4 regions of the Pseudomonas sp. GW821-FHT01E05 genome follow, and region 2 is predicted to be linked to each of the others. Evidence: predicted binding sites of a transcription regulator. Region 2 holds the regulator's gene; each other region holds the start of a gene.
What was found. The regulator FliA, encoded in region 2, starts transcription of late flagellar genes. The targets are predictions, from matches to a motif close to CTAAAGTTTNNNNNNNNNNNGCCGNTAA.
Positions count from the first base shown of each region.

Region 1: AC07W5_RS07460 (methyl-accepting chemotaxis protein) is a predicted target of FliA. The motif match lies at 4,852-4,879, and genes of this name have one in related genera.
Region 3: flgM (flagellar biosynthesis anti-sigma factor FlgM) is a predicted target of FliA. The motif match lies at 2,297-2,324, and genes of this name have one in related genera.
Region 4: AC07W5_RS10105 (methyl-accepting chemotaxis protein) is a predicted target of FliA. The motif match lies at 2,670-2,697, and genes of this name have one in related genera.

Region 1 is NZ_JBWKWW010000003.1:188,929-196,651, forward strand. It holds gene rlmM (23S rRNA (cytidine(2498)-2'-O)-methyltransferase RlmM) at 1-753, opposite strand, end outside; gene acnA (aconitate hydratase AcnA) at 972-3,713, shown strand; gene AC07W5_RS07455 (CPBP family intramembrane glutamic endopeptidase) at 3,883-4,674, shown strand; gene AC07W5_RS07460 (methyl-accepting chemotaxis protein) at 4,909-6,474, shown strand; gene AC07W5_RS07465 (alpha/beta family hydrolase) at 6,605-7,294, opposite strand; gene ccoN (cytochrome-c oxidase, cbb3-type subunit I) at 7,395-7,723, shown strand, end outside.
Region 2 is NZ_JBWKWW010000010.1:146,569-154,291, forward strand. It holds gene AC07W5_RS21960 (protein-glutamate methylesterase/protein-glutamine glutaminase) at 1-732, opposite strand, end outside; gene AC07W5_RS21965 (chemotaxis protein CheA) at 782-3,010, opposite strand; gene AC07W5_RS21970 (protein phosphatase CheZ) at 3,038-3,826, opposite strand; gene AC07W5_RS21975 (chemotaxis response regulator CheY) at 3,857-4,228, opposite strand; gene fliA (RNA polymerase sigma factor FliA) at 4,395-5,135, opposite strand; gene fleN (flagellar synthesis regulator FleN) at 5,132-5,962, opposite strand; gene flhF (flagellar biosynthesis GTPase FlhF) at 6,082-7,401, opposite strand; gene flhA (flagellar biosynthesis protein FlhA) at 7,413-7,723, opposite strand, start outside.
Region 3 is NZ_JBWKWW010000009.1:226,132-233,854, forward strand. It holds gene cheR (protein-glutamate O-methyltransferase CheR) at 1-393, opposite strand, end outside; gene AC07W5_RS21070 (chemotaxis protein CheV) at 438-1,370, opposite strand; gene flgA (flagellar basal body P-ring formation chaperone FlgA) at 1,449-2,210, shown strand; gene flgM (flagellar biosynthesis anti-sigma factor FlgM) at 2,361-2,687, shown strand; gene AC07W5_RS21085 (flagella synthesis protein FlgN) at 2,736-3,203, shown strand; gene AC07W5_RS21090 (flagellar brake protein) at 3,295-4,041, shown strand; gene AC07W5_RS21095 (MFS transporter) at 4,096-5,454, opposite strand; gene AC07W5_RS21100 (glutamine synthetase family protein) at 5,526-6,767, opposite strand; gene AC07W5_RS21105 (sensor histidine kinase) at 7,077-7,723, opposite strand, start outside.
Region 4 is NZ_JBWKWW010000004.1:183,506-191,228, forward strand. It holds gene AC07W5_RS10095 (CheR family methyltransferase) at 1-480, opposite strand, end outside; gene AC07W5_RS10100 (chemotaxis protein CheW) at 477-1,013, opposite strand; gene AC07W5_RS10105 (methyl-accepting chemotaxis protein) at 1,013-2,635, opposite strand; partial or broken gene AC07W5_RS10110 (tellurite resistance TerB family protein) at 2,809-3,533, opposite strand; gene AC07W5_RS10115 (LysR family transcriptional regulator) at 3,729-4,643, shown strand; gene AC07W5_RS10120 (gamma-aminobutyraldehyde dehydrogenase) at 4,747-6,237, shown strand; gene ydcS (putative ABC transporter substrate-binding protein YdcS) at 6,325-7,476, shown strand; gene AC07W5_RS10130 (ABC transporter ATP-binding protein) at 7,687-7,723, shown strand, end outside.

The sequences.
Region 1 (7,723 bases), on a different contig from region 2:
ATGTTGAACCAGCCCTGTGTCCATCAAGCTCTCAGCCATCGGACCGTTGTCGATGGCGGTCACCAGCATCCCGCGATTGACCAGTTGCCAGGTCCAGCCGCCAGGTGCGGCACCGAGATCGACACCGGTCATGTCGCTGTGCAAGCGCTCGTCCCACTGATCGCGGGGGATGAAATGGTGCCAGGCCTCTTCCAGCTTCAGCGTCGAACGGCTTGGCGCTTCGCGGGGGAACTTCAGACGTGGGATCCCCATCGGCCACATCGCTGAGTTGTTGCTTTCAGCCAGACCGAGAAACACCTCGCGACCGCTTTTAAAGGTCAGCAATAGTCGAGGTTTGCCAGCGTCTTCCACCAGTTTTCCGGCACTGGTCAGCGCCTTGCGCAACGGGCCTTCGAACTTCTTGCAGAAATTCGACAGTTCTTTACCGTCATTGGTATCGACGACTTCCAGCCATAGGCTGCCGCAGACAGGGAACCTTGCCATATGAGCAAGAATCACGCTGATACGGTCGGTTTCCGGCAAGTCGATAAACATGCCGCGGGCCCATTGCCGCACAAAGATCAGCTCGGCGAAACGCTGACCGCGCATCAGCTGCTCGGTGCCATCGTCTTCGGTGCAGACAAACTCGGCGCAGGCACTGCTGGTCTTGGCCTTGGCATAACCGGCCACATTCAGACGCGCGGCGAGTTCGGATATCTCGGAACAGACTTCGCCTTCGAAGCCGGGCCGGCAATGCATAAAGAGGGTGTTCATTCATACTCCTGGGCAGTTGGCGAACAATTCAGCCACTGCGCGATGTCCAGACCCTAAAGCAAAGCCTGTCACGAAAACCGGCGCATGATAGCCGAGTTCGGAACCCTGGACTTGTCCATAGAGTCCGGTTATTAGCCAGATTCCCCAATCAGAGCTAGGTTAAAGGCTCTGCCCGTCCCGCCAGGTCCGTAGCCGTGCGGACTAAAAGGAGTCATTCAATGCCGTCCCTCGATAGCCTGAAAGCCCTTAAAACATTAAAAGTCGACGACAAGACTTATCACTATTTCAGCCTGCCGGAAGCCGCCAAGTCTCTTGGTGATCTCGACAAACTGCCCATGTCGTTGAAAGTCCTGCTGGAAAACCTGCTGCGCTGGGAAGACGAAAAAACCGTTACCGGCGCCGACCTCAAGGCCCTCGCGGCCTGGCTCAAGGAACGCCGCTCCGACCGGGAAATTCAGTACCGTCCGGCGCGGGTGCTGATGCAAGACTTCACTGGCGTACCCGCGGTGGTCGACCTGGCTGCCATGCGCGCCGCCGTGGCCAAGGCCGGCGGCGATCCGCAACGCATCAACCCGCTGTCGCCGGTGGACCTGGTGATCGATCACTCGGTGATGGTCGACAAATTTGCCAGTGCCAGTGCGTTCAAACAGAACGTCGACATCGAAATGCAGCGCAACGGCGAACGTTATGCCTTCCTGCGTTGGGGCCAAAGCGCCTTTGACAACTTCAGCGTGGTGCCACCGGGCACCGGGATCTGCCACCAGGTCAACCTCGAATACCTCGGCCGCACGGTCTGGACCAAGGATGAAGACAGCCGTACCTATGCCTTCCCGGACACACTGGTCGGTACAGATTCCCACACCACCATGATCAATGGCCTCGGCGTACTCGGCTGGGGTGTCGGCGGTATCGAAGCGGAAGCCGCGATGCTCGGCCAACCGGTGTCGATGCTGATTCCGGAAGTGATCGGCTTCAAGCTGACCGGCAAGCTCAAGGAGGGCATCACCGCCACTGACCTGGTGCTGACCGTCACACAGATGCTGCGCAAGAAAGGCGTGGTCGGCAAATTCGTCGAGTTCTATGGCGACGGCCTCGCCGACTTACCGCTGGCGGACCGCGCAACCATTGCCAATATGGCCCCGGAATACGGCGCTACCTGCGGATTTTTCCCGGTGGATGACGTCACCCTGGACTACCTGCGTTTGTCCGGCCGGTCGACTGAAACCGTAAAACTGGTGGAGGCCTACAGCAAGGTTCAGGGCCTGTGGCGCTTGCCCGGCAAAGAACCGGTATTCACCGATAGCCTGGCGCTGGACATGGGCCGCGTCGAGGCCAGCCTGGCCGGCCCCAAGCGCCCACAGGACCGGGTCTCGCTGCCGAACGTCGGTCAGGCCTTCACCGACTTTCTCGGCCTGCAATACAAACCCACCAGCAAAGAAGAGGGTCGCCTGGAAAGCGAAGGCGGCGGTGGCGTCGCGGTGGGCAGCGCTGAACTTGCAGGCGAAGCGGATTATGACTATGAAGGCCAGACCTATCGCTTGAAAAACGGCGCCGTGGTGATTGCCGCGATCACCTCCTGCACCAACACCTCCAATCCCAGCGTCATGATGGCAGCCGGGTTGGTGGCAAAAAAAGCCGTGGAGAAAGGCCTCAAACGCAAACCCTGGGTCAAGAGTTCCCTGGCACCCGGCTCGAAAGTCGTCACCGACTACTACAACGCCGCGGGCCTGACCCAGTATCTCGATGAACTGGGTTTTTCCTTGGTCGGATACGGCTGCACGACCTGCATCGGTAACTCCGGGCCGTTGGCGGAGCCAATCGAAAAGGCCATTCAAAAGGCAGACCTGACCGTCGCCTCGGTATTGTCCGGCAACCGCAACTTCGAGGGTCGCGTGCATCCCCTGGTGAAAACCAACTGGCTGGCGTCGCCACCGCTGGTGGTGGCCTACGCCCTGGCTGGCAGCGTGCGGATCGATATCAGTAGCGAGCCGCTGGGTATCGGTACCGATGGCCAGCCGGTATACCTGCGCGACATCTGGCCCAGTGCCAAGGAAATCGCCGACGCGGTGGCCCAGGTCAGTACCAAAATGTTCCACAAGGAATACGCCGAAGTGTTTGCCGGTGACGCACAATGGCAAGCCATCGAAGTCCCGCAAGCGGCGACCTATGTCTGGCAGCAGGACTCCACCTACATCCAGCATCCACCGTTCTTCGATGACATCGCAGGCCCGTTGCCGGTAGTCGCAGACGTCAAGGGCGCGAGGGTTCTGGCGCTGCTCGGCGACTCGGTGACCACCGACCACATCTCCCCTGCCGGTAACATCAAGACCGACAGCCCTGCCGGGAGCTACCTGCGCGGATTGGGTGTGGAGCCGCGCGACTTCAACTCCTATGGCTCACGTCGCGGCAACCATGAAGTGATGATGCGCGGCACCTTCGCCAACATCCGTATCCGCAACGAAATGCTCGGGGGCGAAGAAGGCGGCAACACGATCTACATCCCCACCGGCGAAAAACTGCCCATCTACGATGCAGCCATGCGTTATCAGGCAGCCGGCACTCCACTGGTGGTGATCGCAGGTCAGGAATACGGCACCGGCTCAAGCCGCGACTGGGCAGCCAAGGGCACCAACCTGCTGGGAGTCAAGGCGGTGATCGCCGAGAGTTTCGAGCGTATCCACCGCTCCAACCTGGTGGGCATGGGCGTACTGCCGTTGCAGTTCAAACTTGATCAGAACCGCAAGAGCCTGAAACTGACAGGCAAGGAAACCCTGGATATTCAGGGCTTGACCGGCGTCGAACTGCAACCGCGCATGAACCTCACACTGGTGATCACCCGTGAAGACGGCAGCAGCGAGAAGATCGAAGTGCTGTGCCGGATCGACACCTTGAATGAAGTTGAGTACTTCAAGTCGGGGGGGATTCTGCATTACGTGTTGCGGCAGTTGATCGCGTCGTAATTCCACCTCACCTGAAACACCGCCTTCGGGCGGTGTTTTTGTTTGGCTGATGCGAGTGTTCCTCTGTTTATAATTGCGCCCCCGATAGGTTCGGGCGCATTCGGACGATCCGGGCGACTCAGACCGCTCCAGCTTTTTAAGGTAAGACTCCCGCCTGAAAGGACTTCACATGATCGTTTTGCCATGGCTTTATCTGGCACTCCTCTGCATCGGCTACAGCCTGGCAATGTTTGCCGGACAACTGGAGGTGCAAGCACTGATCGCCGTTGCCTTGCTGCTGTTTGCAGGTTTTGCCGTGCGCCAGCAAAAGAGCCGTTATGGCCGTTATCTCGGACACGGCTTGTTCGTGGTACTGGCCCTCGCGCTGGCTCTGCATTGGCTACCGGGCTTCTACAACGGTAGCGTCATTGGCCCCGAAGTCTTTACCGAAGATGCAGTGCCGTTCTCGATGTACCTCAATCTGGACAAACCGCTGATTGGCTTCTGGCTGTTGCTGGTATGCCCATGGATTGTCGGACGGCGCTCCCTGCGTCTTTCGCTGTACGCGACCGCCCTGGCCTTGACCCTGAGTGCACTGGCCGCGCTCGGTGGTGCGGTGTTGCTGGGCGTCACTCATTGGGAACCGAAGTGGCCGGATCAAGGTTGGCTTTGGGTACTGAACAACCTGCTGTTGGTGACTCTGGTCGAGGAAGCCCTGTTTCGTGGCTATATTCAGGGCGGTTTGAGCCAGCGCTTCAAACAGCTGCCTTATGGCGAAACCCTTGCACTGATATTCGCGGCGCTGCTCTTTGGCCTGGTGCATCTGGGCGCCGGCTGGCAATGGGTATTGCTGGCGAGTATTGCCGGAGTCGGCTACGGCCTGGCCTACCGTTTTGGCGGACTGAGCGCGGCAATCGCCACGCACTTTGGTTTGAATCTGTTGCACTTCGGGCTGTTTACTTATCCGATGCTGGCTGGATAAGACATTACCGGACCAAACAGGTACTGAAGTACCAGATAACATGAGCTTCAGTACCATTGTCGGTCAGGAAGAACAACTTGGCCGACTCTGCGCAAAATTCTGCAACAGTCCATTCACTATCCATTTCAAGGCGCAAACCGCTCACCTGAGACGCACCACCGATTTTTGAAAAATATTTTCAATAATCCCCAGGCACTGCCGACAACCTGACAAAGCCTTGCGGATTGAAAAACCATGCGTAACAACCAACCCGTTACACAACGTGAACGTACCTTCCCGGCTCAGCAACGGTTGATTTCCACCACCGATGCCAAAGGCGTGATTACCTACTGCAACGACGCTTTCGTTGAAATAAGTGGTTTTTCTCGTGAGGAACTGATCCGTGCACCGCACAACCTGGTACGTCATCCAGACGTCCCGGCAGCGGTGTTTGCGCACATGTGGGGCACTCTGAAGCAAGGCTTGCCCTGGATGGGTATTGTCAAGAATCGCTGTAAATCCGGTGACCACTACTGGGTCAACGCCTATGTCACACCGGTTTTCGAAGGCAATCAGGTGGTCGGTTACGAGTCGGTACGGGTCAAACCCACCGCCGAACAGATCCACCGCGCCGAAGCGCTCTACCAACGTATCAACCAGGGCAAGTCGGCCATTCCTCAAAGTGATAAATGGTTGCCGGTGCTGCAAGACTGGTTGCCGTTCATTTTGGTCAGCCAGCTCAGCTTTCTGATTGGCATCTGGCTCAACTCCCATTGGGGCTTCGCCCTGGCTGCCGGGCTCTCGGTGCCGCTGGGTCTGCTCGGTTTGAGCTGGCAACAACGTGGCCTCAAGCGCTTGCTGCGCCTGGCTGAACAGACCACCTCGGACCCGCTGATCGCACAGATGTACACCGACAGTCGCGGCGCCCAGGCACGCCTGGAGATGTCCATTCTCAGCCAGGAGGCACGCCTGAAAACCTGTCTGACCCGCCTCCAGGACACCGCCGAGCACCTGAACGAGCAAGCCCGTCAATCCGACGCCCTGGCCCACAAGAGCTCCACCGGGCTGGAGCGCCAGCGGGTTGAGACTGAGCAAGTGGCCACTGCCGTCAACCAGATGGCTGCCACCACTCAGGAAGTCGCCAGCCATGTCCAGCGCACCGCCGACGCCACTCAGCAAGCCAATCGCCTGACCAGTCGCGGCCGCGACGTCGCCGGCGAAACCCGCGAAGCCATCCAGCGTCTGTCCCAGGTGGTCGGTGAAACCGGCGCCACGGTAACCCAACTGGCCAAAGACAGCGACGAAATCGGCGGCGTGGTCGATGTGATCAAAGGCATCGCCGACCAGACCAACCTGCTGGCCTTGAACGCCGCCATCGAAGCGGCCCGCGCCGGGGAAATGGGGCGTGGCTTTGCGGTGGTTGCCGATGAAGTACGGCAACTGGCGCAACGTACCAGTGAGTCCACCGGGCAGATCCACAGCCTGATCGCCAAACTGCAACAGACCGCCAGCACCGCCGTACAAACCATGGACGCCGGCCATCGCCAGGCTGAAGAAGGTGTCGCGCGGGTACTCGAGGCCGACAAGGCGTTGGTGGGCATCAGCGAAGCGGTGGCCAACATCACCGACATGACCGCTCAGATTGCAGCTGCGACCGAAGAACAAAGCGCAGTGGCTGAAGAGATCAGCCGCAATATCAGCACCATCGCGCAGCTGGCTGATCAGACCTCGGAACAAGCGCAAAACTCGGCACTGCTCAGTGAAGAGTTGACCCGTACAGCGAATACCCAGTATTCGTTGGTGGAACGCTTTAACCGCTGACAGATGCACCCCTACCGATCATTCCCACGCTCTGCGTGGGAATGCCTCCCGTGACGCTCTGCGTCACATCCAGAAGCGGAACGCGGAGCGTCCCTGGCGGCATTCCCACGCGGAGGGTGGGAATGATCACTTAACGGAGAAATTCGGCGACCTTTTTGGCAGCAGACTCCAAATGGTGCTCATGGGTAAAGCCCGAGGCCTTCAACGGCTTAAGGTCATGATCCCCCGCCACCAGCCACATCACCTCGATGCTCGGCGACAATACGTAACCCTCCACCGCCTGCCGATTACCCAATGCATCCCGCTCACCCTGAACGATCAAGGTCGGGGTTCTCAATTCGGCCAGATGCTCGACTCGAGGTTTTTCCGGTTTACCCACCGCATAAAACGGATACCCCAGACACACCAGCGCATCCGCCTGCAATTCATCCGCCAGCAAACTGGCCATGCGCCCGCCCATGGACTTGCCGCCGATGACCAAACGCCCAGCGACATGGCGTCGCACTTGGGTATACACCTCGCGCCAGCATTCCAGCAGTTTTGGCGCTGGATTAGGCGGGCGTCTACCGCCGTCCAGGCGTCGTTGGGCCATGTAGGGAAACTCAAAGCGCAGCACGTTGATCCCGCGCCCGGCAAGGCGTGCGGCCATGTCACTCATGAAGCTGCTGTCCATCGGCGCACCGGCACCGTGGGCCAGGATCAGCGTCAGCGGCTCAGCCGTCGCAGCGGATAGTTGCGCGGCATTCCACAGCCAGCCGTGATCCCGCAGGCACTTGCCCCATTGATCCCCGTCAATACTGGCCTTGTGCTCTTTGTCCATGCTTGCCTCGCTTTTAGTCTGCCTATAACTCCAGAAGAAGTGAGCGCGCCGTTGCCGTGCGCAGGCGCTTTCACTTCAGCTGAACCGTGGATGGGGAACCATGAACACTTCTATCAGTACCGCCTATAACTACAAGGTGGTCCGCCAATTCGCCATTATGACGGTGGTGTGGGGCATCGTCGGCATGGGACTCGGGGTTTTTCTCGCTGCCCAATTGGTCTGGCCCGAACTCAACTTCAACCTGCCGTGGACCAGTTTCGGTCGCCTGCGCCCCTTGCACACCAATGCGGTGATTTTCGCCTTCGGTGGCTGCGCGCTGTTTGCCAGCTCCTTCTATTCAGTACAACGCACCTGCCAAACGCAGCTGTTTGCACCGAAAGTCGCCGCATTCACCTTCTGGGGCTGGCAACTGGTGATCCTGCTGGCGGC
Region 2 (7,723 bases):
CAGCTTGTCCAGGCGCTCGGCAAACGCCTTGGTGAAGGCCGCTGGCATGTGCTGGATCAGCACGATCGGCGCCGGGAAATTTGCTGGCAGCTGAGTCAGCACCCGCTGCAACGCTACCGGGCCGCCCGTAGACGTACCGATGGCGACCAGTTTGTAGGATTTGCGTTTCGGTGCGGGCGAGCTCGGGCTGGCCGCAGGAACACGGGCAGGCATCGGCGCGGGTGCGGGACGTACAGGCGCGCTGCTGCCGAAAGTGCTGACAGAGGGCGACGGTGCAGGCACGGGCGCAGCGGCCGGTTGCGAGGCGAGTTCGCTGTAGGCACTGAAACGACGGTTACTGCGCGAAATGCTGTGAACCTTCTCGCACAGCAGTTGCTTGACCTTCTCGGGATTACGCGAGATGTCTTCGAAATTCTTCGGCAGGAAGTCCACCGCACCGGCATCCAGAGCGTCGAGGGTTACCCGGGCGCCTTCATGGGTCAGCGAGGAGAACATCAATACCGGAGTCGGGCAGCGCTGCATGATGTGCCGCACCGCCGTGATGCCATCCATCATCGGCATCTCGTAGTCCATGGTGATCACGTCTGGCTTGAGGGCCAGCGCCTGATCGATCGCTTCTTTGCCGTTGGTCGCCGTACCGACGACCTGGATGCTCGGATCCGCTGAAAGAATTTCCGAGACGCGGCGGCGGAAAAACCCCGAATCGTCCACCACCAGGACTTTGACTGCCATAAACACTCCGTTAGACGGAGCGAGGCTCAGTCGCCCCGCTCCATCAGAATCAAATACGCCGTGCGGCGTAACGCTTGAGCATGCTCGGAACATCGAGAATCAGCGCAATGCGGCCGTCACCGGTGATGGTGGCGCCGGACATGCCCGGGGTTCCCTGAAGCATCTTGCCCAATGGCTTGATGACCACCTCTTCCTGACCGACCAGTTGATCGACGACAAAGCCGATCCGCTGGGTGCCCACTGAAAGGATCACCACATGGCCTTCACGCTGCTCTTCGTGAGCGGCGGAAGCGACCAGCCAGCGCTTGAGATAGAACAGAGGCAGCGCTTTGTCGCGCACGATCACCACTTCCTGGCCATCGACCACGTTGGTGCGCGACAGGTCGAGATGGAAAATCTCGTTGACGTTGACCAGCGGGAAAGCAAAGGCCTGGTTGCCGAGCATGACCATCAGCGTCGGCATGATCGCCAGGGTCAACGGGACCTTGATGACGATCTTCGAGCCCTGGCCCTTGGTCGAGTAGATGTTGATCGAACCGTTGAGCTGGGAAATCTTGGTTTTCACCACGTCCATGCCCACACCACGACCCGACACGTCGGAAATCTCGGTTTTGGTCGAGAAACCTGGTGCAAAAATCAGGTTGTAGCATTCGGTGTCGCTCAGACGATCAGCGGCATCCTTGTCCATCACACCGCGTTTCACCGCAATGGAACGCAGGACACTCGGGTCCATGCCCTTGCCGTCATCGGAGATCGACAGCAGGATATGGTCGCCTTCTTGCTCGGCCGCCAGAATCACCTTGCCGCCACGGGACTTGCCCGATGCTTCGCGTTCTTCCGGGGACTCGATACCGTGGTCGACCGCGTTGCGCACCAAGTGGACCAACGGGTCGGCCAGGGCCTCGACGAGGTTCTTGTCGAGGTCGGTTTCTTCGCCGACCAGCTCCAGGTTGATCTCTTTCTTCAACTGGCGAGCCAGATCGCGTACCAGTCGCGGGAAGCGACCGAAGACTTTCTTGATCGGCTGCATCCGGGTTTTCATCACCGCGGTTTGCAGATCGGCCGTCACCACGTCGAGGTTCGACACGGCTTTGGACATGGCTTCATCGCCGCTATTGAGGCCCAGACGGACCAAGCGGTTACGGACCAGCACCAATTCGCCGACCATGTTCATGATCTCGTCCAGCCGCGCGGTATCGACCCGCACGGTGGTCTCGGCTTCACTGGCCGGTTTTTCCGATGACGCAGCCGCAGGCGCTCTGGCCGCAGCCGGTGCAGGAGCCGCCGGCTCTGGCGCTTGGGCCCTGGCTTCAGGTGCTTTTGTGACCAGCTGTGCAACCGCTTTGGCAACAGGCGCCGCCACTACCGCAGTCGCAGCAGCAGGTACTTCAGTGAACTTGCCTTTGCCGTGCAACTCGTCAAGCAACGACTCGAACTCATGATCGGAAATCAGATCACTGCCAGCCGCCAGAGCACTTGGCAGGGCAGCAGCTGGCACCGAAGCGATCGCCGCATCCAGTGCATCTACCGCGAATGTACCTTTGCCGTGCAACTGATCGAGCAATGCTTCGAATTCGTCGTCGGTAATCTCGTTGCTGGCCGCTTCGCCCTTTGGCGCAGCAGGCTCAGCTTGTGCCGTGACGGCGTCAACGGCGAACTGGCCCTTGCCGTGCAACTGATCGAGCAACGACTCGAACTCGGCATCGGTGATTTCATCGCTGCCTGGAGCCGCTGGAGCCAGCTGAACCACCGCAGGCGTTTCTGCCTGGGCTTTGACCGCATTGAGCGAATCGAGCAGCTGTTCGAACTCATTGTCGGTGATGTCGCCCGATTCGCTCTCGACGACAGGTTCGGCGCTCACTTCAACCGCCGGTGCAACATCGGCAGCGGCAGGCTCGGCCAGCCGCGCCAACGCTGCCAATAATTCAGGTGTTGCAGCGGTGATCGCGGTGCGCTCGCGGACTTGGGTGAACATACCGTTCACGGCATCCAGCGCTTCCAGAACCACGTCCATCAATTCCGAGTCGACCCGACGCTCACCCTTGCGCAGGATGTCGAAGACGTTCTCGGCGATGTGACAGCACTCCACCAGCTCGTTGAGCTGGAGGAAGCCGGCGCCCCCTTTTACAGTGTGAAAACCGCGAAAAATTGCGTTGAGCAAGTCCGCATCATCTGGTCGGCTTTCAAGCTCAACCAGTTGTTCGGACAGTTGCTCAAGAATCTCGCCGGCCTCAACCAGGAAATCCTGAAGGATCTCTTCATCGGCGCCGAAGCTCATGTGTATGGGTGCTCCTGATAAGTCGGCCTAAAATCCAAGGCTGGAAAGCAAATCGTCTACATCGTCCTGACCGGACATAACGTCTTCACGTTTATCGGCATGAATCTGCGGACCTTCACCCTGAGACAGATGTTTTTCCGGATCTTTTTCCGCGAGGATCGATTCGCGGTCATGTTCAATGCCCGCAAACCGGTCGACGTGACTGGCCATCAACACGAGTTTGAGCAGATTGCTTTCGACTTCCGTGACCAATTGGGTCACGCGCTTGATCACCTGGCCTGTGAGGTCCTGGTAATCCTGAGCCAGCAGGATGTCGTTGAGATTGCTCGACACGACACGAGTCTGTTGCTCGCTACGCGTCAGGAAACCGTCTACCCGCCGGGCCAGTTCACGGAACTCCTCGGCACCGACTTCACGACGCATGAACCGCCCCCAGTCCACGCTCAAGGCCTGAGCCTCGGTGCTCAGGCCATTGACCAACGGGGTGCTGTTCTCGACCAGGTCCATGGTGCGGTTGGCCGCAGCCTCGGTCAGCCTGACCACATAGGACAGGCGCTCAGTGGCATCCGTGATCTGTGAAACCTCCTCGGCTTGCGGCATGTGCGGGTCAATATGAAAATTGACAATTGCGCTATGCAGCTCGCGGGTGAGCTTGCCTACCTCTTGGTACAGGCCGCGATCACGGGTCTGGTTGAGCTCATGGATCAGTTGCACGGCGTCGCCGAATTTACCTTTTTCAAGGCTTTCGACCAGTTCGCTGGCATGTTTTTTCAGGGTCGATTCAAAATCGCCCAGTGAAGATTCGTTATGCTCCATAGCTCCCCCGTGGCGGACTGGCTCCGCATATCAACCGATGCGTTCGAAGATTTTTTCGATCTTCTCTTTCAGCGCCTGAGCCGTGAATGGTTTGACCACATAGCCGTTCACGCCGGCCTGAGCGGCTTCGATGATTTGCTCGCGCTTGGCTTCGGCCGTCACCATCAACACCGGCAGGTGCTTGAGCTTTTCATCGGCACGCACGTGGCGCAGCAAGTCGATACCGGTCATGCCGGGCATGTTCCAGTCCGTTACCAGAAAGTCGATGCTCCCGCTGTTGAGGACCGGAATCGCGGTAGTACCATCATCCGCCTCGACCGTGTTGGTGAACCCAAGGTCACGCAACAGGTTTTTTATGATCCGCCGCATCGTTGAGAAGTCATCAACGATGAGGATTTTCATGTTCTTGTCCAATTCGACCTCCAAGCAGTCTTAAAACGCGCCCAGCACCTGAACGCGCCATTCAATCAATTCGGCGTAACACTCAACGGTTGCATGGAGCACAACGGGCCGTGACCGGTGCGGCTACGCCATACCAGCCTCGTTCGCAGTGTCCCCACACTGCCTGTCAGCGCGCTCGCCACTCCCCCAAACGCCCCCGTAAACGGGCCGCGCACTGGCTGTGTAACTGGCTGACCCGCGATTCGCTGACTCCCAGGACCTCACCGATTTCCTTGAGGTTCAGCTCTTCGTCGTAGTACAGCGCCAACACCAGTCGCTCACGCTCCGGCAAATTGGCAATCGCGTCCGCCAACGCAGCCTGGAAGCGTTCATCTTCCAGATCACGCGACGGCTCGAGATGAGCACTCGCGCCATCCTCGTGCAGCCCTTCATGCTCGCCGTCCTGCAACAGATCGTCGAAGCTGAACAACCGACTACCCAAGGTGTCGTTCAAAATCCCGTAATAATCATCGAGACTCAATTGGAGTTCGGCCGCAACCTCGTGATCTTTAGCGTCACGTCCGGTTTTAGCTTCAATTGAGCGGATTGCGTCACTGACCATCCGGGTATTGCGGTGTACCGAACGTGGAGCCCAGTCACCTTTACGCACTTCATCGAGCATCGCGCCACGAATGCGGATCCCCGCATAAGTCTCGAAACTCGCGCCCTTGCTGGCGTCGTATTTGGTCGACACTTCCAGCAAGCCGATCATCCCGGCCTGGATCAGATCCTCGACCTGAACACTGGCTGGCAGGCGTGCCAGCAAGTGGTAGGCAATACGCTTGACCAGTGGCGCATAGCGCTCGATCAGCTCGTACTGGCTGTCACGTGCCGACGCCTTGTAGAGGTTGTACCCGCTGGCGCTCATAGCACCGGCCCTGCCGTTTGATGCACCAGCCGCTCGACGAAGAATTCCAGATGCCCGCGTGGATTGGCAGGCAGCGGCCAGGTATCGACTTTCTGAGCAATGGCTTTGAACGCCAGGGCGCACTTCGAACGAGGGAAGGCCTCATAGACCGCACGCTGCTTTTGCACAGCCTTGCGCACACACTCGTCGTAGGGAACCGCACCGACGTACTGCAAGGCCACGTCCAGGAAGCGATCCGTGACCTTGGTCAACTTGGCGAACAGATTGCGACCTTCCTGCGGGCTCTGCGCCATGTTGGCGAGCACACGGAAGCGGTTCATGCCATGGTCACGATTGAGCAATTTGATCAGGGCATAGGCATCGGTGATCGAGGTCGGCTCGTCGCAGACCACCAGCAGCACTTCCTGGGCCGCGCGAACAAAACTGACAACCGAATCACCAATACCGGCGGCGGTGTCGATCACCAGCACGTCGAGGTTGTCGCCGATATCGCTAAAGGCCTGGATCAGACCGGCATGTTGGGCCGGGCTCAGATGCACCATGCTCTGCGTACCGGATGCTGCCGGGACGATGCGAATGCCGCCTGGCCCCTGAAGCAGTACATCGCGCAACTCACAACGCCCCTCGACCACATCGGCCAGAGTGCGTTTGGGTGTCAGTCCCAACAGAACGTCGACGTTCGCCAGCCCCAGATCGGCATCCAGCAGCATGACGCGCCGGCCGAGCTCAGCTAGAGCCAGGGACAAGTTCACTGACACGTTAGTCTTCCCGACGCCACCTTTGCCGCCGGTCACCGCAATCACCTGTACGGGATGCATGCTGCCCATGTTCTTTCTATACCTTGTCTTACTTAGACGGAGGCCACATAACTGGCTGCGCGTTCACCACTGAAACAATGCATGGCAGACCATCGATGTAGATTCACTGCAATCTATTCGTTATTACCTTAGCCGACCCGCTTGGTCGGGCTGTGGTAGAGGTCAGCGAACATATCAGCCATGGCTTCTTCGCTGGGTTCTTCCTGCATCTGCACACTCACGGCGCGACTGACCAATTGATGGCGGCGTGGTAAATGCAGATCATCCGGAATCCGCGGCCCATCGGTCAGATAAGCAACGGGTAACTCGTGACTGATCGCCAGACTCAACACTTCGCCCAGGCTTGCCGTTTCATCCAGTTTAGTCAGGATGCACCCGGCCAGCCCGCAGCGTTTGTAACTGTGATAAGCGGCGGTTAGTACCTGCTTCTGGCTGGTTGTTGCCAACACCAGATAATTCTTTGACTTGATCCCGCGACCGGCCAGGCTTTCCAGCTGCATGCGCAACGCCGGGTCGCTGGCCTGAAGGCCGGCGGTATCGATCAACACGACGCGCTTGCGCAACAGCGGATCGAGCGCCTGCGCCAGGGACTGGCCCGGGTCGACGTGGGTCACGGAGACATTGAGGATACGCCCCAGGGTCTTGAGCTGTTCCTGGGCCCCGATACGGTAGCTGTCCATGCTCACCAGCGCGATGTTCTGCGCGCCGTACTTGAGCACATAACGCGCCGCCAGCTTGGCCAGCGTGGTGGTCTTGCCCATGCCGGCAGGACCGACCATGGCAATCACCCCGCCCTCTTCCAGCGGCTCGATCTCGGGGGTCGCGATCATCCGCGCCAGGTGCGCCAACAGCATGCGCCAGGCCTGACGTGGCTCTTCAATTTCAGTAATCAGTGCCAGCAGGTCGCGCGACAGCGGACCGGACAAACCGATACGTTGCAGGCGACGCCAAAGATTGGCCTGCTGTGGCCGGCTGCCTTGCAACTGGTTCCAGGCCAGCGAGCCCAACTGCACTTCCAGCAGCTCACGCAGACCGCTGAGCTCGAATCGCATCGAGTCAAACACGCGCTGATCCACGGAAGGCGAAGCAGCGGGTGCCGGTGCTGGACGACGGGGCTCAGCGAAGGTCGGCTCGATCAACGGTTCGGCGGCGGTCAGCGGCAAACCGGCGAACAACTGACGATTGGTGGTTGAATCGCCGTCACCGCGCAGGCTCAGTTCAGCCTGAGCCGTGACGATTCGCGACTGGGTTTTACGCAACTCGTCTTCGAGCTCGATGTTCGGTACACGAGGCGCCAGCGCGGACAGTTTGTAATCCAGGGCTGCAGTCAGCTCGACACCACCGGCGATCCGGCGATTGCCGATAATGGCGGCATCAGCGCCCAGCTCATCGCGAACCAGTTTCATGGCCTGACGCATATCGGCGGCGAAAAAACGCTTAACTTGCATAAACCACTACCTCAGCCGTTGGGCCCTACTGTCGCAACGATGGTCACTTGCTTGTTGTCAGGAATTTCCTGATACGCCAACACGTGCAAACCCGGGACTGCGAGACGTCCGAACCGCGAGAGCATCGCGCGCACCGGACCTGCTACCAACAGAATCACCGGTTGACCTTGCATTTCCTGACGTTGCGCCGCATCGATCAACGAGCGCTGCAACTTCTCAGCCATGCTTGGCTCCAGCAGAACGCCCTCTTCCTGACCTTGTCCTGCCTTCTGCAGACTATTGAGCAATATCTGTTCCAACCTTGGTTCCAAGGTGATCACAG
Region 3 (7,723 bases), on a different contig from region 2:
GTTGGTCCGCTCGAACTCATCGATCGACATGGACAATGAGTACGGTTCCTGCCCCGACGAGCACGCCGCCGACCAAATGCGCAGGCGCTGGCCAGGACTGGCCTTGATCGACTCGGGCAATACTTTGTTCTTCAATACTTCAAACGGATAGGTGTCACGAAACCACAGGGTTTCGTTGGTAGTCATGGCATCCACCACCATCTCGCGCAACCCGCTGCGCGGCTGGGTCTGAATGCGCTGAACCAGCTCACCCAACGATTTGATGCCCTGCTGCTCCATGAGTTTATTGAGACGGCTCGACACCAGATACTGCTTGTTTTCACCGAGCAAAATGCCACAGGCTTTTTCCAGGAAGACCCGGAACTGTTCGAAATCCAAATTACCCGTAGACAATGATGCCGCCTCTTAAATCGTGTTGACCGCCAAGGGCAAACGCCCTAGCTGTTATCTGCTGCTTTGATCCGGTCGATTACCCGGGACGCCAGGTCATCAGGACGGAATTTGGCAAGGAAGTCATCGGCACCGACCTTCTTCACCATCGCCTGATTGAATACACCTGACAACGAAGTATGCAGGATGATATGTAGCTTTTGCATGCGTGGATCGCTGCGGATCTCGGCCGTGAGCGTGTAGCCGTCCATTTCGGGCATCTCGATGTCGGAAATCATCATCAAGAACTCTTCTTCCGGCTTCTTGCCCTCCTCGACCAGCTTGCGCAGGTAATCCAGCGCCTGTCGGCCGTCGTTCAATGCCACTACATCGACCCCGACGGTCTGCAGACAACGCGTGACCTGCTTGCGCGCTACCGACGAATCGTCGACCGTCAGCACCCGCAGGGAAACCGCCTTGCGCTGCGTTTCAACGTCCACCACACCCGCCGAAATGGATTCCGACGCCGGCGCCACTTCAGCCAGGACCTTCTCGACATCGATGATTTCGACTAACTGATTGTCGACCCGGGTCACTGCCGTCAAATAATGATCGCGCCCGGTGCCCTTGGGTGGCGGATGGATCTCCTCCCAGTTCATGTTGACGATGCGCTCGACCGACCTGACCAAAAAACCCTGGGTCTTGGTGTTGTACTCCGTGATGATTACGAAGGGATTGCTTTGATCCTGCAAACCGCCAGAACCGGTCGCCATTGCCAGATCAAGAATCGGAATGGTCGCCCCCCGAATATTTGCGACACCGCACACGACAGGACTGGATTTAGGCAGCAGGGTCAGTTTGGGGCATTGCAGCACCTCCCGAACCTTGAACACGTTGATCCCATACAGCTGCTGGCCGTCAAGACGGAACAACAACAGCTCAAGGCGATTCTGCCCTACCAGTTGCGTGCGCTGGTTCACCGAATCCATTACACCAGCCATGCCCAGACTCCTACACCAACGCTTAAGATCCGATGCACATTCATCACTAAACGGCACGGGGCTTGCTTTTTAACTGCTATGAACGCAAAAACGACATTTTTCCGACACCTGACATCAACGTATCGCAAATTGCTTTGCGCGTTGTCAGCGTTGTGCTTTTTCACCGCTGGCAGCCCTGCCGTTGCTGACCCGGTTACCTTGCCTGATCTGCTTATCGGCGTCACTCAAGGCTTTCTTGAATTCACCGTAGAAGATTATCTGGCAACCAGCCACACCGAAGGACGCTACGAAATTCAGGTCAATCAACTCGACCCTCGCTTGCGCATGCCGCTATGCGACAAGGAATTGACAGCGACGCTGGAAAGTCCGGCTCAGCCTTTGGGCCACGTAATCGTAAAGGTGCGTTGCGATGGCGCCTCGCCCTGGACCGTCTTCGTTCCCGCTCAAGTGCGCCTGTTTCGAGAGGTCGTTACCACCACTCGCCCACTTAAACGCGCCGGCATCATCGAACCTGAGGACGTCATCCTGCGCGAGCGCGACATCAGCCTGATCAATCAGGGTTATCTGACGTCGGTCGATCAGGCCATCGGTCAGAAACTCGTCCGACCAATGGTCAGCGATCAGGTCATTACCCTTGTCCACATGGAACAGGCGGAGGTCGTTCGCAAAGGCGATCAAGTGGTGATATCCGTTCGCAGCGGTACGCTCAATGTGCGAATGCCCGGCGAAGCGTTGTCCAACGGCGGTCTGAGCGAACAGATCAGGGTCAAGAATCTGAACTCTCAACGGGTAATCAAAGCGCGCGTGACCGCGCCGGGCCAGGTGGACGTCGCCATGTAGGGAACTGGCGCTGCACTCAGGCGTTCCCTAAACTGTGCCTCAAGCAAGGCAGGTGCCGACTCGCGCCGGCTCATCGAAAATTGAGCCTAAAGTTTTACCGGGTATGGCCGAAAACATGGCAAGCGTCCAAATACCCAGAGGTTTTCTATCATGGTCATCGATTTCAGCCGTTTAAACAGCTCCCCCTCACCCACAGGCAGTACGCGTACCAGCGGCAGCAAGGAAACCGGCGACGCCGGCAAATCCGCGCCGGTGATTACCCCGGCCGAACAGGCCAGTACCAGCCAAAGCGGGGAGTCGGTTCACCTCAGTAATGAGGCTCAACAGTTGCAGAAGGTCACTGACACGCTGCGCGATCAACCTGCTGTCGACAAAGCCCGCGTGGCCGAGTTGAAGCAAGCGATTGCCGATGGCAGCTATAAAGTCGACAGCAACCGTGTAGCCAGCAAACTGCTCAACTTCGAAGCCCAGCGCTAGCCAAAGGCCTGCGCCAGGCTTTTGGACGCTTAAAACCCAAGGCCAGCCATGCACGACACAAATTTACTGCAACTGATCACTGACGATTTTGCTCCAGCTCAACAGTTGCTGGAGTTGCTGCAAACCGAGGCCCTCGCTTTGCACGGTCGCGACATGCCACTGCTCGAAGATATTCTCGCGCAGAAACAGGCGCTGATCATTTTGCTTGAACAGCATGGGCGTTTACGCAGCCAGATCCTCATCAGCCTGAACCTGCCGGCCAGTCGAAGCGGCCTGGAACGACTTGCAGAGCAATCGTCCATTGGCGATCAACTGCTGTCTCAGAGCGACGAACTCAATCAGCTTCTGGCCAACTGCCAGGCAGCCAACGAACTCAACGGTCGTTCGATCCAGATACAGCAAGCCACCACCGCCAATCAGTTGAAGATTCTCACCGGTGGCGAACCTCCTGCCCTTTATGATGCCCGCGGATCAACCTCCAAGCTTGCGAAGCCCCGCCCACTTAGTCAGGCTTGAATTCAGAGATGAGCGCTCTATCAAGACGCGAAACATGCTGGCAAAATGCCGGCTCTTGCGTGTGTCGTATTTGTCTGGAGATTGATGAACCGTGTTCAATGCCTTAAACGCAGAAGATGCTCCGCAGCCACCAAAGGCGCTCACTACCCCTTTGGAAATTGCCGCCAATCTGCGGTTGCTGCAAGAGAGCCATGATCCACTGATCATCACTTTTCATGAGCGCACCCAGCGCTTTCAGAGCTATCTGGTCGAAGTCGATCGAGACAGCACCATGATCGCCCTGGACGAGATGATTCCTCGCGATGGCGAACGCTTTCTGCTCAATGGCGAAGCGTTTCGCGTCGAAGGTTTCCACGACGGCGTGCGGATTGCCTGGGAAAGCACCGGCACTCTGACGATCGACGAATCCAATGGCAGTCGCTGCTATCGCGGCACAATGCCTGATGAAGTGGTCTATCACCAACGTCGCAATGCGTTTCGTGCAGCGTTGAAACTGGCTCAGTTGGTCAACATCGAACTCGGCGGCGAAAAGCTTAAAGCCCCGATCAAGGGTAAACTGCTGGATATCTCGGCTACCGGCTGCAAGTTGCGCTTTGAAGGCGACATCTCCGACCGCCTGCAACTGGGCGAGGTCTACGACCGATTCATTGCCGCCCTGCCCTTCGGCAAAATGACGGCGCCAGTCGAATTGCGTTATCTGCATCACGAAGAGCGGATCGACACCACCTTCGCCGGCGTACGCTTTCACAACATGAGCGGCCAGGTTCAACGCCAGGTCGAGCGTTTCGTCTATCAGCTTCAGCGCGAAGCACGCCGCTTTGATAAAGACGATTTCTGAGTCAACACCTCAATAAAAAACGGGCAGTCCCTTTCGGTGACTGCCCGTTTTTTTCTAAGGCCTTACCTGAGTGAAGCTTTGCGCAGGCTCCGGATCTGGCTCCTCGGGCGTTACATCCACTTCGTGCTCCGGCTCAGGCTCCAGGTTTACAGCATTTTGCATCTGTTCGTGCACGACCTGCTCATCGACCCGCGGGTCAAGCGCTGCCACCAGAGGCGAGCTCGACATACTGTCTGGCATGGCGACGTGATGCAGAGGCGCATCATCGACCTGATGCAAGTTTGTCACCGCTTTAGGCCGAATGCGCCACACCAGCACCAGCGCGAAAAAGCTGAAGAACGCATAGAGCATCTGACTGCCAAACAGCTTCATCAGCACACCCGCAGCCAGCGGCCCGATGCTTGCGCCGACGCCATACGTCACCAGCAACATTGCCGTTAGGGAAACCCGTCGGTCGCCTTCGACATGGTCATTGGAAAACGCCACCGCCAATGGATACAGACAGAACTGCACCAATGAGCAAAGGAAGCCGGCGACAAACAACACTTCAAGTGGCACCTCGGGCATTATCGCCAAAGGCAACGCGGCCAGCGCCAGAGAAAACGCAAAGCAACGGATCAACAACGCCCGATCATAGCGATCCGACAACCAGCCCAGCGGCCACTGCACCACCAAACCCGCAAAAATGCAGCTACCCATGAACAGGCCGACCTGCTCCGTGGAAAGCCCCTGCTGAGAGGCATACAGCGGCGCCAGACCGTAGAACGAACCAACGATCAACCCCGCCCCCAGCACGGTACTCAACGATTGCGGCACGCGTTTCATAAAGAAACGCGGCTCCATCGGTGCCGGATGCAGGGGCGCCGGGTGAATGCGCCGGGTCATGGCGACGGGCACCAGGCACAAGGCAAAACACAGTGCGACCAGCATCAACAACTCCAGACCCAGCGCCGGGTGCATGACCAGAATCAGCTGACCCAGGACCAACCCGAGGTAGGAAGCAATCATGTAGCCACTGAATACCAGGCCACGCTGCCTGGCTTCAGCCTGCTCATTCAGCCAGCTCTCGATGACCATGTACTGGCACATCATGCCCAGGCCGACGATCATCCGCAGGAACAGCCAGGCCGGCAACCAATCCACCAGACCATGCCCCAGCACCGCCGCGCCGACGATGCCGGCGCAGGTCGCGTAAGCCCGGATATGCCCGACCCGGGCAATCAGCCGGTGACCAATTTTCCCGCCCAGCACCAGGCCGGAATAGTTGGCGGCCATCAACGCACCGACCCACAAACCGTCGACATGGTCGGCAGCCAGGCGCAATGCCAGGTAAGTACTGAGTAAGCCCGAGCCGATCAGCATCATCAGCGAGGCGAAATAAAGCGCTCGAAAGGATTTCCAGATTTGGCGCATCGGCGTTCCGAGCGGCTCCTTGAATTGTGCATCGGGCTACCAGAAACGATAGCCCGACGGCGACGGGTCGGTTATGCCTGGGCCGCTAAAACACGCCGCTCCCAGGGCGTTATTTCATCATGGAAACTGCTCAACTCCATGGTCTTCGAAGCAATGTAGCCTTCGATGAACTCCTTGCCGAACAGTTCCTTTGCCAATTGGCTACGCTTCAGACGCTCAAGTGCTGCATGCAAGGTACAAGGTAACGACAAACTTTCCGGCACTTCAAATTCCCCCTGGACAGCCGGGGTCGGCTCCAGCTCGTTTTCTATGCCGTGAAGCCCGGCAGCGAGACTCGCGGCAATCGCCAGGTACGGGTTGGCATCGGCGCCAGGCAAGCGATTCTCGACCCGTCGCGCCACAGGCGAGCTTGCCGGAATCCGCAAACCCGCAGCCCGATTGTCGTGTGACCAACAGGCATTGTTCGGGGACGCGTAAGGATGGCACAAGCGTTGATAAGAGTTCACGTTCGGTGCAAAAAGCGCGGTGAAATCCGCCATGCCCGCTTGCTGACCACCGATAAAATGGCGGAAGGTCGCGGTCGGCTGGCCGGCATCGTCGTTGAACACGTTACGCCCGGTACCCAGCTCCACAATGCTCTGGTGAATATGCATCGAGCTTCCCGGCGTATGCGCCAACGGCTTGGCCATGCAGACCACCGTCAAGCCGTGCTTGAGTGCGACTTCCTTGAGTAAATGCTTGAACAGCAATGTCTGATCGGCCAGCAGCAACGGATCGCCGTGCAATAGATTGATCTCGAACTGGCTGATACCCATCTCGTGCATGAACGTATCGCGCGGCAAACCCAGCGCCGCCATGCATTCATACACTTCACTGAAGAACGGCCTCAAGCCATTATTGGAACTGACGCTGAAAGCCGAATGACCTTCCTCACGACGCCCGTCCAGACCGACCGGCGGCAGGAACGGTTGGGTCGGGTCGGTATTGGGTGCAAATACGAAGAATTCCAGCTCGGTCGCCACCACCGGCGCCAGACCTCGAGCCGCGTAACGTGCGATAACCGCCTTAAGCTGACCGCGAGTCGAAAGACGAGAGCTTTCTCCAGTCAACTCGTCTGCATCGCAAATCGCCAAAGCCCGAGGCTGCTTGCTCCAGGGCAGGCGATGGATGTGTTTTGGATCAGCATTGAGTGCCAGATCGCCGTCATCGCTGCCGTAAAAACGCACCGGCGGATAGCCGCCCATGATGCATTGCAGCAGCACGCCCCGCGCCATCTGCAACCGCCGCCCCTCAAGGAACCCCTCGGTGGTCATCACCTTGCCCCGCGGCACACCGTTCAGATCCGGAGTGACACATTCAATCTCATCAATGCCCGTCAATCGCTGCACGAGTGATTTGTGGCCATCGGTAGTCATGACTCAATCCTTGTTACTGTGCAAGCCGCGAACGGCGACCCGTACAAAATACGCACCACCCGTTCAGGATTTCAAGCAGGCACACGCAAAAAGCAGAGATATAGGGCGCAGGTCAGCAATGAAGTGAAGGCTGAAACGATAATTCAGGATTTCAGAGACAGGTTACGCAGGTGCACAATTGCAGCCCTTTGTCGTCAGCGCAGGCGCTCAAGGAAGATAGAGACTAAATAGTGCGCCCCCCAAGGGGCCGCCATTGCTGATCTCGATACGTCCATGCATGCCGTTGCGCTGATGCAGCTCGGCAATACGCGCGGCGAAGTACAGGCCCAGGCCAGTGCTGCCACTGCTCTGGTTGATGCCCTGCACGTAATCGGCCTGACGCTCGATCATCTGCCGCGGGTAACCGGCCCCATCGTCATTGACGCACAATACCAGCTGCCCAGCCTCCTCACGGACGCTGATCAACAGGGCATGGCGGGCGTAACGGATGACGTTGTTGACGATGTTGGCCACCACCGAGCCGATCAGTTCCCGATCAAAGAAACCGAGGGGGCTGAAGTCATCGACTTCATAGGTCGCGACAATGCCACGGCTGCTCAGTACGTCCTGGTGACATACCAGCTGCGCTTCGATGAAGTCATCGAGCTCATGGTAATCAGGCTTCAACGGCAGCTGGTTGACGCCCAGTTTGTACAGGCCCAGCAACTGCACCAGCATGCCATTGAGGTGAGCGAACTCGTACTCGATAACACCTTGCTCGCCGGTTTGCCGCTGGGAGTCAGGCAACCGTGCGAGCCACTGAGCGTGGGCCTGCATGAGCATGGCCAGGGAGTTCTTCATGTCGTGTACGGTGG
Region 4 (7,723 bases), on a different contig from region 2:
AAAGTCGGTCTGTTGCCCACGAAAGGAGTTCTTGCCATACACCGCACGCTTGGCGCGCTCGACCGACAAGGCGCTGACATCCAGCCCTTCGACCTTGAACTGATGGGGCGCAAACCCGGCATCGAGCAAGGCCATGGCAATCGAATACGGTTCTTCGCCGGTAGAGCACGGCAAGCTGAGAATCCGTAAGGCACGCATGCCCTTGATCTCGGCCAGACGGCCCTTCGCCAACTTGGCCAGGGCGACGAAAGATTCCGGATAACGAAAAAACCAGGTTTCCGGCACGATCACGGCTTCGATCAGCGCCTGCTGCTCATCCTGCGATTGCTGCAGTGTGAGCCAGTACTCATTCACGGTCTGCGCTTGCTGCGCGATGCTACGCTGGCGGACGGCTCGCTCAATGAGCGCCGCCCCTACGGACGCCACGTCCAGGCCAATGCGTTCTTTGAGGAAGTCGAAAAAGCGCTGGTCGTTGCTCACGGGCGCTCCTCAAACAGAGCGAGATCCAGCGGCGGCGACGGAAACAGCAGCGCGCGGACCTGGGCATCGAGCAAATCATCGACCCGAATCCATTGCAGCAAGCCTTGCTGGTCTTCGCGCACCGGCCCCAGATAAGGCGCCTGGCGATTGTCCAGGCCGTACGGTTTAAAGTCCGCTGGATTGCAGCGCAGGGTATCGGTGGCCTGTTCAAGAATCAGCCCGAGCAATTGCCCGGGCCCAGACGCTTGCGCTCGATAGTGCACCAGCACCAGGCGAGTGCTGGTGCGCACTTGGGCCGGCTGGCCGAAGGTCAGCGCGCTGAGGTCGATCACCGGCACCACCGCGCCACGGTAGGCAAACACCCCGGCGACCCAGGACGGCGCTTTCGCGATCGGCTTGAGTGGCAGGCGCGGCAGCACTTCGGCCACCTCGATGGCCTGCAGGGCATAGCGTTCGTTGCCGATACGGAACAGCAAAAACAACGAATGTTTCGGCGTCATTCCGGCGCCGCGTTTCGCCGCGAACTCGCTCATCAGACTTTGAAACGCGAGACGCCGCTACGCAGCCCCACCGCCACCTGGCTCAGCTCATCGATGGCGAAGCTGGCCTGACGCAAGGACTCTACCGTCTGGCTGCTGGCATCGCCCAGCTGCACCAACGCGTGGTTGATCTGCTCGGCACCGGTGGCCTGGGCCTGCATGCCTTCGTTGACCATCAACACCCGCGGCGCCAGCGCCTGAACCTGATGAATGATCTGCGACAGCTGCTCGCCTACCTGTTGAACCTCGGACATGCCACGGCGCACTTCTTCGGAGAACTTGTCCATGCCCATGACACCCGCCGACACCGCCGACTGGATCTCACGGACCATCTGCTCGATGTCATAGGTGGCCACGGCGGTCTGATCCGCCAGACGCCGTACTTCGGTAGCCACCACCGCGAAACCGCGGCCATATTCACCGGCCTTCTCGGCTTCGATCGCAGCGTTGAGGGACAGCAGGTTGGTCTGGTCGGCGACCTTGACGATGGTCACCACCACCTGATTGATGTTGCCGGCCTTCTCATTGAGGATCGCCAGTTTGGCGTTGACCAGATCGGCCGCCCCCATCACCGAGTGCATGGTGTCTTCCATGCGGGCCAGGCCTTGCTGACCAGAACCGGCCAGCACCGAAGCCTGGTCGGCGGCGGTAGAAACTTCGGTCATGGTGCGCACCAGATCGCGCGATGTCGCAGCGATTTCTCGCGACGTGGCGCCGATTTCCGTGGTGGTGGCAGCGGTCTCTGTCGCAGTAGCCTGCTGCTGCTTGGAGGTGGCGGCAATTTCCGTGACCGAGGTAGTGACCTGCACCGAAGAGCGCTGGGCCTGGGAAACCAGAGAAGTGAGCTCGGTCATCATGTCGTTGAAGCCGGTTTCTACGGCACCGAATTCGTCCTTGCGCTCCAGATTCAAGCGCCTGCTCAAGTCCCCCGTACGCATGATGTCGAGGATCTGCACGATCCGGTTCATCGGCGCCATGATTGCGCGCATCAGCAGCAGACCGCACAGACCGGCAGCGATTACCGCGATCAGTAAAGAGACGCCCATACTGATTTTTGCTGCGGTTACCGCGGAACCGATAGCCCCGGTGGCATTACCCGCCTGATCACGATTGCGGTCGATCATGCCGTTCAAATGCTTGCGGCCAGCGATCCACGCAGGCGTCAGTTCATTCTCCAGCGCGAGGCGAGCCTGTTCGTATTCTTTGCGCTGATAGAGATCGATGACGTTCTTCAGTGTTTGATCGAACGCTTGATGACGCACTTCAAACTCGTCGAAAGAGGCACGATCGTCCGAGTCGAAGACGGTTTTGCGATAGTTATCCATCTGCGCCTTCAAGCGCTCTTCGAAGCTCTTGTACAACGCCTGGTCAGCAGCGCTGATGTCCCGATTTCCGGAGAGGCCAACGATCTGCTGGGTCAGGACGTAGCTGTCGACCCAGGCGCTGCGAATCATCGAACTGTAATACACCCCCGGAACAGCGTCCGTTCGGACCGTTTCCTCGCTGGTCTCGATCTTCAGCAGACTGGAGAACGAGACCATGACCATCAGCAACATGATGGCGATAATTACCGCAAAGCTCGCCAAAATGCGTTGGCGCAACGTCCAGTTCTTCACAGTCAATCCTCGGGGGGCATTCAAATGGAGGGGAGTATAGCCGAGGGCGGCTCATCATTTAGCAGTGGGTTGCGCACCACGTCTCACCCAGGGTGAAGAAAGTCAGCATCTGCTCTGGATGGCTACTGTGGGGCAGAAAGTGACGATCCTTTCGATTCCCCCGCTTTCTCTGATCACAGCGAAACCTGGCGCACCTGTTTCTCCAGTTCGGCTTTCAAGCCTGGCTCAAGCTTGAGCTGGCGCGCCAGTTCATCCAGATAGGACTTCTCCATGAAGTTCTCTTCATCCACCAGCATCACGCTGGCGATGTACATCTCGGCGGCCATTTCCGGGGTGCTGGCGGCGCGGGCGACATCGGCCGGGTCCAGGGGTTTGTTGAGTTCGGCGTGCAGCCAGCGTTGCAGGTCCTGATCGTTGTCCAGCCTGGTGAATTCGCCCTCGATCAGCGCTCGCTCGCGTTCATCGACATGGCCGTCGGCCTTGGCGGCAGCGACCAGCGCCTTGAGGATCGCCTGGCTGTGCAATTCAACTTGCGCTGCCGGCAAGCGGTCGACGGTTTGCGGCTCAGCCTGTGGTGCGCCAGCCTGCTGTGCCTGCCAATTGCCGTATGCCTTGTAGGCCAAAACGCCCAACGCGGCGAGACCGCCGTAGGTCAGTGCCTTGCCGCCAAATTTGCGGGCTTTTTTGTTTCCCAGCAACAGCCCCATCGCGCCCGCCGCCAGCGCGCCGCCACCAACACCTGAGAGCAAACTCTGCCGAGCCCGCCCGAACTGCCGCCGAGCAAGCTGCCCAGTGCGCCGTTATCCGATACCGATTTGTTCTGAGTGCCGCCGGCCTTGTTTTGCAATATGTCCTGACCGGACTTGAGCAACTGATCGAGCAAACTGCGTGTATTCATTTGCCACCTCCAAAACCGGGGGTTAACCAGATCATTGAGGCCCACAGCGTAGATCGAAGCGCCCTCCTCCACGTGGCGAGAATGCTTCCAGATGTTGCTTGGCCCTGACCGAAGCCCCGGTCCTGAACCAGGCCATCGATTAAAAAGATATACACTCAAGCAAATCTATAAAACCGTCTAACCGGTAATTCCCCCATGATGACCTTGCGTCAAATCCGCCACTTCATCGCTGTGGCCGAAACCGGCTCGATCTCGGCCGCCGCCCAGGCGGTCTATATTTCCCAATCGACACTGACCCTGGCAATCCAGCAACTGGAACAGGAAATCGGCGTCAACCTGTTCAATCGACATGCCAAGGGCATGACCCTGACCCACCAGGGTCACCAGTTCCTGCGCCAGGCGCACTTGATCCTGGCCACGGTCGACAACGCCAAGCGTAGCTTGCAACAAAGCACCGACCAGGTGGCCGGGCAGTTGATTGTCGGCGTGACCAGCCTGGTGGCCGGTTACTACCTCGCCGATTTGCTCACCCGCTTCCAGCGTGCCTACCCGAACGTGGAAATCCGCGTGATGGAGGATGAGCGCCCGTATATCGAGCATTTGCTGGTCAGCGGTGAAATCGATGTCGGGGTGCTGATCCTCTCTAACCTGGAAGACCGCCACGCCCTGCAAACCGAGGTGCTCACCCACTCGCCCCATCGCCTGTGGCTGCCGGCTCAGCACCCGTTGCTGGAGCACGACAGCATCAACCTCGCCGACGTCGCCCGCGAACCGCTGATACAGCTCAACGTCGATGAAATGGACCGCAACGCCCAGCGCATGTGGTCCAGCGCGGGGTTGCAGCCACGCATCACCTTGCGCACAGCCTCGACCGAAGCGGTGCGAAGCCTGGTGGCGGCCGGTCTTGGTGTGTCGATTCAGCCGGACATGACCTACCGCCCGTGGTCACTGGAGGGCGACATCATCGAGGCGCGGCCACTGGCGGACCTGAGCCAGACCCTGGACGTCGGCCTGGCCTGGCGTCGCGGCACCGCACGCCCCGCGTTGGTGGACCCATTCCTGACCGTGGCCCGCGAGCAACCCCACGCCGGGCGCAAGCCATCTATTTAATCGAACGTAGCCTTCAGTATTTAGTATTTGTCGACCGTAGCTCCGGCCACTAGTCTCTGTGCATCTATAAGAGAGGGCCGGGCTCCAGTCCCAGGGGAGCACCATGGCCACACAAGAAAAGAGAACCCGAAAAATGGCTGGCGTGCAGACCCCGTTGTTCACCGCTTTATTGATCGATGGTGAATTAGTCGCAGGCCAGGGTTTTGTCGAACCTATTCTCAACCCGGCCACGGGTGAAGTGCTGACGCATATCGCCGAAGCCAGTACCGAACAAGTTGAAAGCGCCGTTCTGGCTGCCCATCGCGCCTTTGCCGGTTGGTCGCGAACCACCCCGCAGCAACGCTCGAACATTCTGTTGGCCATCGCCAACGCCGTTGAAAAACAGGCCGATCACCTCGCCCGCCTCGAATCGCTGAACTGCGGCAAGCCGCTGCACCTGGCGCGTCAGGACGACCTGAACGCCACGGTCGACGTGTTCCGTTTCTTCGCCGGCGCCGTGCGTTGTCAGACTGGCCAGCTCAGCGGTGAATACCTGCCGGGCTACACCAGCATGGTCCGTCGCGATCCGATTGGCGTGGTCGCCTCGATCGCCCCCTGGAACTACCCCATCATGATGGCCGCCTGGAAAATCGCTCCGGCCCTGGCGGCGGGCAACACCCTGGTGTTCAAGCCATCCGAACACACACCGCTATCGATTCTGGCCTTGGCCCCGGCGCTGGCCGAATTGCTGCCACGCGGGGTGATCAACATCATTTGCGGCGGCGGTGAAGGCGTCGGCAGCCATTTGGTCAGCCACCCGAAAGTACGCATGGTTTCGCTGACCGGCGATATCGTCACCGGGCAGAAAATCCTCCAGGCCGCGGCGAAAACCCTCAAACGCACCCACCTCGAGCTCGGCGGTAAAGCGCCGGTGATCGTCTGCAATGACGCCGACATTCAAGCCGTAGTCGAAGGTGTGCGCAGCTACGGCTACTACAACGCGGGGCAGGACTGCACCGCGGCTTGCCGGATTTACGCCCAGGCCGGGATCCATGATCGCCTGGTCGCCGAGCTTGGCGCCGCCGTCAGCAGCCTGCGTTTTGCCGGCAAACGCGACACTGATAACGAGATCGGCCCGCTGATCAGCACCCGTCAGCGCGACCGCGTGGCCAGCTTCGTCGAACGCGCCCTTGGTCAGCCGCACATCGAGCGCGTCACCGGCGCCGCCGTGCATTCCGGCGCGGGTTTCTACTACCAGCCGACCCTGCTCGCCGGCTGCAAACAGAGTGATGAAATCGTCCAGCGTGAAGTGTTCGGCCCAGTCGTCACCGTGACCCGCTTTGAAGCACTGGAGCAAGCAGTGGACTGGGCCAACGACTCCGAGTACGGCTTGGCGTCGTCGGTCTGGACCCAGAATCTGGACAAGGCGATGCAGGTCGCGGCGCGTTTGCAGTATGGCTGCACCTGGATCAACAGCCATTTCATGCTGGTCAGCGAAATGCCCCACGGCGGCTTGAAACGCTCAGGCTATGGCAAGGATCTGTCCAGCGATTCGCTACAGGATTACAGCGTGGTGCGGCACATCATGGCGCGCCACGGCAATGACCTGAATTAACGCACTACTCCAATAAATAGCCTCAAAAGGCCTGGCTTCACCACGTTCACCAACTGCCCCGACCATAATTAAAGAAGAGGGAACCCCATGTTCGTGCACAAGACCGCACTGCTCAGTGCAATCACCACCGCACTGCTGGCCAGCGCCAGCATCCAGGCCGCCGAACCGCTGAAAGCCGTTGGCGCCGGCGAAGGACAACTGGATATCGTGGCCTGGCCGGGCTACATCGAACGTGGTGAAAGTGACAAAAACTACGACTGGGTGACCGGTTTCGAGAAAGAGACCGGCTGCAAGGTCAACGTCAAAACCGCCGGCACCTCCGATGAAATGGTCAGCCTGATGGCCAAGGGCGGTTACGACCTAGTCACCGCTTCCGGCGACGCCTCTTTGCGCTTGATCGCTGGCAAGCGTGTTCAGCCGATCAACACCGCGCTGATCCCGAACTGGAAGAACATCGATCCACGCCTCAAGGACGGGCCTTGGTACGTGGTCAACAAGCAGACCTACGGCGCGCCCTATCAGTGGGGCCCGAACGTGCTGATGTACAACACCACTGTGTTCAAGCAGGCGCCCACCAGTTGGGCCGTAGTGTTCGATGCGCAGAACCTGCCGGACGGCAAGTCCAACAAGGGTCGTGTGCAGGCCTATGACGGCCCGATCTACATCGCCGACGCGGCGCTGTACCTCAAGTCGAGCAAACCGGAACTGGGCATCAAGAACCCTTATGAACTGACTGAAACCCAGTACAAAGCCGTGCTTGATCTGTTGCGAGCCCAGCAACCGTTGATCCACCGCTACTGGCATGACACCACCGTGCAAATGAGTGACTTCAAAAACGAAGGCGTGGTGGCCTCCAGCGCCTGGCCGTATCAGGTCAACGGCCTGATGAACGAGAAACAGCCGATCGCTTCGACCATCCCTAAGGAAGGCGCAACTGGATGGGCCGACACCACCATGATGCACGCCGATGCCAAGCACACCAATTGCGCCTACAAGTGGTTGGACTGGTCCCTGCAACCCAAGGTCCAGGGTGACGTAGCCGCCTGGTTCGGCTCGCTGCCAGCGGTTCCGGCGGCCTGCAAAGAGAGCGAGTTGCTCGGTGCTGAAGGGTGCAAGACCAACGGTTTCGACCAGTTCGACAAGATCGCCTTCTGGAAAACCCCGCAAGCCGAGGGCGGCAAGTTCGTGCCATACAGCCGCTGGACCCAGGACTACATCGCGATCATGGGCGGTCGCTAAAAGTCATTCCGGTAGCTACTGACAACGCGTTCCCACGCTCTGCGTGGGATTGCAGCCAGTGACGCTCCGCGTTACATGCCGAAGCGATTGCTGCGCGTCCGGTGAGGCATTCCCACGCGGAGCGTGGGAACGATCGATCGATATTCAGATTTCTCAGAAGTCCAGGCAAGGGCCGCTGCGACGGCTTTCGCCTTTTTGGAGCACCGCACCATGACGCTTGCAGTCCAGTTCACCAACGTTTCCCGTC